DNA from 2 places in the Bifidobacterium sp. UTBIF-78 genome. Region 2 is predicted to be linked to the other one. Evidence: riboswitches for the same ligand, from Rfam matches in the RefSeq annotation. Region 2 holds a riboswitch; the other holds the start of a gene.
What was found. A riboswitch is a leader RNA that binds a small molecule or an ion and turns the genes downstream of it on or off. The one in region 2 is predicted to bind thiamine pyrophosphate.
Positions count from the first base shown of each region.

Region 1: it holds a riboswitch for thiamine pyrophosphate, as region 2 does, so the genes downstream of both, thiS (sulfur carrier protein ThiS) here and tenA (thiaminase II) in region 2, are expected to answer to the same signal.

Region 1 covers NZ_JFAO01000019.1:24,079-27,286, reverse strand. Annotated here, with positions in the region: gene argH (argininosuccinate lyase) at 1-659, shown strand, start outside; TPP riboswitch at 879-981, shown strand; gene thiS (sulfur carrier protein ThiS) at 1,224-1,418, shown strand; gene BG22_RS05125 (thiazole synthase) at 1,452-2,321, shown strand; gene thiF (thiazole biosynthesis adenylyltransferase ThiF) at 2,571-3,208, shown strand, end outside.
Region 2 covers NZ_JFAO01000003.1:100,296-103,503, reverse strand. Annotated here, with positions in the region: gene BG22_RS00945 (dienelactone hydrolase family protein) at 1-135, shown strand, start outside; gene tenA (thiaminase II) at 719-1,486, opposite strand; TPP riboswitch at 1,480-1,637, opposite strand; gene BG22_RS00935 (metallophosphoesterase family protein) at 1,834-2,580, shown strand; gene BG22_RS00930 (aldo/keto reductase) at 2,751-3,208, shown strand, end outside.

The DNA.
Region 1 (3,208 bases), on a different contig from region 2:
CCTTCGTCAAGCTGGACGACGCTTACTCCACCGGCTCCTCGATCATGCCGCAGAAGAAGAACCCGGACATCGCCGAGCTGGCACGTGGCAAGTCCGGCCGTCTCATCGGCGACCTGACCGGCCTTATGACCACGCTCAAGGGCCTGCCCACCGCCTACGCCCGCGACCTGCAGGAGGACAAGGAGGCGGTGTTCGATCAGGTCGACACGCTCGAGGTGCTGCTGCCCGCCTTCACCGGCATGGTCCGTACCATGCGTTTCGATGCTGACCGTCTTGAGGCCGAGGCTCCGACCGGATTCGCGCTCGCCACCGATATCGCCGAATGGCTGGTCAAGAACGGGGTGCCGTTCCGCCACGCCCACGAGCTGTCCGGCGCGTGCGTCAAGCTCGCCGAAGGCCGCGGTCAGGAGCTGTGGGACCTGACGGACGAGGACTTCGTCGAGACGTTCTCCGCGTTCCTGCCCGCCGACAAGGCCCCGGGTGTGCGCGAGGTGCTGTCGAGCCACGGTTCGGTCAACTCTCGCAACGGCAAGGGCGGCACCGCCTACGGCCGTGTGCGCGAGCAGATCGTCGATGCCAAGGCCGAGGCGGAGGAGCTCAAGGTCTTCGCGGACTCGTCCTCGGATGGTTCCGCCTACAAGGCGCCCGGCACGTTCTAAGGTTCGCCGAGGCTCGCAAAGATTCGTAATACCCGCAGGCTCACCAAGGCCTCAGGTTCCTGGAGTTCCGGACTTTCCCCGCGCTTCCGGACTTGCCCGGGCCTTTTCGCGCACTTGCGGTCTCCCGAACGAACTTCCAATCCAGTCGGCTCCCTCTCCGTGAGGGGGCCGTTTTTCGTGTCGCACAGCCGGTTGTCATCGTGGACATCTACACTAGAGCGCAGTACGAACGGGAGCCGTAAGGCTGAGAGGAAGCGTGAAGCTTCGACCGGGGAACTTGACGCGGGTCATGCCGCCGTAAGGAATCGTCGTTTGGATTTGTCAGGGGATGCAGTCGAAGCTTCCAAGGACTCGCAGCGTTGCGACAGACCGCTCGTGGAGCACTATAACCAAGCTGTAGGGCTGATAGGCGCGGGTCTAGTCATCGCGGGATTCGTGAAGACGAAGGCGAGAGACGGACGCAGTGCATATCGGGCATACGGTCGCATGACTGGGTTCATGAATGGGCGCACCACTTAGGGTACGGTTCGTTTCGTGCGCCCTTTTTTAGTATTCGGAGGGATTATGCAGGTCAACGGCGAGCAGGTCACGCTTGACGCACCGGTCAGCGTGGCCGACTACCTCGAAGCGCACGGATTCCGTGCCGAACGGGTGGCCATCGAACTCAACGGCGAGATCATCCCGCGTGAGCGGCGTGCGGACGTCATGCTGGACGACCAGTGCGTCATGGAAATCGTTCAATTCGTCCAAGGTGGATGAATCCGGAACGGATGTAAGGAAAGGAAACCAATCATGAGCAACATCAATCCGGTCACTGAGGAATCCGTCGAGGCCACGCCGTTGCCGCCGCAGCCGAAGGTCGTCAATCCGGTGGGCACGGCCGCTCCCATGCTGCCGGTCGAGGATAAGCCGCTGAACCTCGGCGGCCATGAGTTCCAGTCGCGTTTCATTCTGGGTTCCGGCCGCTATGACCTGAACCTCATCAAGGCCACCGTCGAACACGCCGGCACGCAGATCGTCACCATGGCGCTGCGCCGTGCGCAGACCACCGAGAACAGCGTGCTCGATTACATTCCCGAAGGCATCACGCTGCTGCCGAACACCTCCGGCGCGCGCAACGCCGAAGAGGCCGTGCGCATCGCCCGTCTCGCACGCGAGGTGTGCCACACCGATTTCGTCAAGGTGGAGATCGAGCACGAGACCAAGTATCTGCTGCCGGACAACGCCGAAACCATCCGCGCCACCGAAATGCTGGCCAAGGAAGGATTCGTGGTCATGCCGTACATGTTCCCGGACCCTATCGCCGCACGTCAGCTCGAGGAGGCCGGCGCGGCAGCGGTCATGCCGCTCGGCTCGCTCATCGGCTCCAACATGGGCCTGCGCATGCGTGACTTCATCGAGATCATCATCGCCAACGCGCATGTGCCGGTGATCATCGACGCCGGCATCGGCCGACCGAGCCAGGCTTGCGATGCGATGGAGATGGGCGCGGACGCCGTCATGGCATACACCGCCGTGGCCTCCGCGGGCAACATCCCGCTGATGGCCGAGGCGTTCAAGAACGCCATCAACGCCGGCCGTGCAGCCTACCTGTCCGGTCTCGGCAAGGTGACCGAAGGCCAGGCCGTGCCGTCCAGCCCGACCACTGGATATCTGCACTGAAATTTGTATTGATATTTGGGATTGCTCCCTGCGGGTTGGCGATGGTTCCCCTCAGTCCGTCCGGCTCTCCTCAGTCCGCTTCGCGGCCAGCTCCCCTCAGGGAGGGGAGCCGAGTGGGGGGAATGACGTCGCGATTATCTCACGTAAGGGGAGGCGAGTGGGGGCTGGCGTTGCGGTTCTCTCGCTTGAGGGGAACGGGGGCTCGTCGCTTCGGCTTCCTTGCTTGGGGAGCCGGGATTTGGAGACAACATGGCATTATCGGATGAACAGCTTGAACGGTACTCCCGTCACCTCATCCTGAAGGGTGTGGGCGTAAAAGGGCAGAAGCGGCTGCTTGCCGCCAGCGTGCTCATCATCGGAGCGGGCGGACTCGGCTCGCCAGCAGCCCTGTATTTGGCGGCAGCGGGCGTGGGACGCATCGGACTCGTGGACGGCGATGTGGTCGATCTGAGTAACCTCCAGCGTCAGATCATCCACACCAACGCCGCGGTCGGCACCCCCAAGGTGGAATCAGCCGCGGCGGCCATCCGCGCGCTCAACCCGGACGTGACAGTCGAGACCCACCATGAACTGGTGGACGCCCGCAACATCGCCGCGCTGATCGAACCGTATGACCTGGTGATCGATGCCACCGACAACTTCGCGGCCAAATTCCTCATCAACGACGCCTGCGTGCTGGCCGGCAAGCCGTTCATCCACGCCGGCGTGGTCGGATTCGCCGGTCAGGTGATGGACGTGGTGCCCGGCGAGGGACCGTGCTACCGGTGCATCTTCCGTGATATGCCAGCGGCGGGCGAGATCCCGACCTGCAAGGAGGCCGGCGTGCTTGGCGCGGTGGTCGGCGTGATCGGCAGCCTTGAGGCCACCGAAGCCGCCAAACTCATCGT
Region 2 (3,208 bases):
TTGGACGATCAGCACAATGCGCGTGCCGTGCTGGAAGACGCCGGCCACCTCACCTATCGGACGTACCCCGGCATGGGGCACGCCATCTGCGATCAGGAAATCGCCGACATCAGCGTTTTTCTGCGTGGACTGTAGTCACGCAGCGATCCGGCAGCAGGATTCGACTGCTGTTGGCGCCTATCTCGCTTGCAAGGGGTACATTCCGGGTTCTCCGGATAGCTATCTGCGTTGCAAGGGGTACCTGACGATGGATATTCCGAGTACGGACGGCGATATCGCAACGTTTGTACTCGGCATTTCGCCGATAAGGTACCCCTTGCAACGCAGATAGCTGTCCGCACACGCCCATATGTACCCCTTGCAAGCCAGATACCATGCTTGCAAAGTGTTCAACCACCGGCGGTCCCTGCATTCGTGCTTGCACGAACCGCGTTTCAGGCCACCCAAATGACTATCTGCGTTACAAGAGGCTGTTCAACGGGGATTCTGAGTACAGACACCGATATATCGGCATCCATACTCGGAGCTTGCCCTGTTGGGGAGCCCCTCGTAACGCAACTAGTGGTCCGTCTCTATAAATAATTGAGGGCTTCAGCTTTTTTCTCCCCAGTCATCTTCGCTGACGGCCCTCTCATCAGAGAGGGCCGATACCACTCCAACAATTGAGAGACAAACCATTAGCGTCCAGGGAACGGCGGCGTCCCCCGCTTGGCAGCGCTCACGCGCGTGCCGCGTCCCATTCGGGCTTCCACGAGTACTGCATGTCGTAGGCGCTGGCCCAGAACATATACTCGTTTTCGACACCGACGACGAAGATCTCGGTGAGTTCGGCCTTGCTCTCCTCGCTCAGCCCCTCCACGAGCGTCTCGATGTGCTTGAGCAGCCACGCCGCCGAGCTCCAGAACTCGTCGGTCTTGTACGTGTCGACCCAGCTCTTGTATGGGTTCGACTCCAGCGAATCGCCGAATTCGCGGGCGAGACGCTGCCCGTAATCGGCGTACACCCAAGCGCAGGGCAGCACGGCCACGAGAACGTCAACCAGCGGATTGCCGTAGGCGATGGACAGGATGTTCGACGTGTAGGCGCGTGCGAACGCCGACTGACGCACCGAGTTCATCTCCGCCTCGGTCACGCCGAAGCTCGCCATGTACTTGCGGTGCATGGCGGATTCCACGTTGAAGATGGCGTTCTGCACATCAACCATGAAGCGCATGATCTCGGGGTCGTGCGTCTTGGTGAGCGCGAGGGCGTGGACCTTGGCGTAGTCGTCGAGGTAGCGGTAGTCCTGCAGCAGGTAGAAGGCGAACTTCTCACGGTCGAGCGTGCCGGCGCCAAGTTCGCGCAGGAACGGCTGGCGGTATCCCTCCTCCCAGACGTGGTCGGCGGCCTTGCGCAGGCGCTGCGCGAACGGCGGCAGATGGTCGAGCGTGATGGGTCCGAATGCGGCGGCGTCGAACGACGATGACGTGACGGTGTCGGCGGTCATATGCGATTGCTCCCTTCGATGGTGTTGGCCAACAGGTTCCAAGGGTCAGGCCCGCGCCTTTCTCAACCTCGAGCCGGCCGAGCGGATATCCAAGCGTCCAGATCATCAGACGGGATTCGCGCGGCCGGCTCAGGTTCCCCTGCAACGTCGCTCATTATAACGGCAGACCGGGCGCAGCGCCATGGCGGCTAAAACCGCAGCAGATGCGATCGACGATTCGGCCGGCGTATAACGCCTCCCCACGGAACCGCCTACTCTGGAATCAGAGGTTGATGAGGAATCCGTGGAAGCAAGCAACAACAGATGCGAGCCGCAGGACGGTCTCAGCCATCGAGAAGGAGCATACGATGCGATATTTCACCACCGACACGCATTTCGGGCATCCGCTGGTCACCGTGCTACGTGGATTCACCACGTTCGATCCGAGTCGTTCGACCTACGAGGAGATTCTGCACACCTACGGCCGCAAGGCCGCCGAGGACTGGGCCAAGAAGACCGCGCTCGATTCGGGGCTCACCTTCCGCGAGGCGGCCGACACCGACGCCCACGACCGGGCGGTCATCGATGCCATCAACGCACAGGTCCGGCCCGATGACGAACTCTGGATTCTCGGCGACATCGGATTCCGCACGTCGCTCAATCATTTCAAGGATTGCCTGCGGGCGCTTAACTGCAGGCACCTGCATGGCGTGATCGGCAATCACGACGATTGGTGGCTCGAGGATAAGCCTGCGCGCAACCTGTTCGAAACCCTGGAGCCCAACGACGCCGTCGATATCGACGGGCTTGGCACGGTCAACCTGTCGCATTTCCCCTATCGTGAGGATCTGGCATACAGCTGGCCCGACGATGTGGCGAAATTCAGCGCGAAGGCGCTGCCGTTCGACGGCCGGATGCTGCTGTACGGGCACACCCACCAGCTCTCCCCCGACGGCGCCCGCCCCGAGGCGTTGAACGTGGGGCTTGATGCTTGGTCGCTGCAGCCGGTGAGCGAGTCGCAGGTCATCGCGTGGTTCCGCGAACACGCCACGGCGAGAGACATGGGCAGGGCCAACGCCGCGGGGACTCCGTCGCTCGACATGCCTACGTTCTGAGCGCAACAGGACTGATCGCAATCGTCGCAATAGCCTAATCAGCTTCCGGCGCAGCACGGTTACGACGAGTACAGTTGTCAACGGCGGGGCATCCGCCTCGGCACACTGGCCAAGCACTGGCCCAGATATGCATGCAAACAGCACAAGACAGCAAAGGAGCGATGATGACGCTGATGGAACCGCCGGCAATCCCCACGCGCAAGGCACATGACGGGCTGGAATTGCCCGCCATCGGATTCGGCACATACAAAGTGAACGGCTTCGCGGGCGCGGAGGCCATCAAGTCGGCACTGGAGGTGGGCTACCGGCTCATCGATTCCGCGTTCAACTACGAGAACGAGGGCATGGTCGGCAAGGCGATCCGCGAGTCCGAAGTGCCGCGCGAGGAGATCATCGTGGCCTCGAAGCTGCCCGGCCGTCATCACCAGTACGATCAGGCGCGCGCGACCATCGAGGAGTCGGTGGCCCGCATGGGACTCGACTACATCGATCTGTACCTCATCCATTGGCCCAACCCCTCGCAGGGTCAGTTCGTGGAGGCGTGGCAGGCGCTAGTCGATGCGCAGCAGCAGGGCATCGTCAAGCATATCGGCGTGAGCAACTTCCTGCCCGGCCACATCGACCTGCT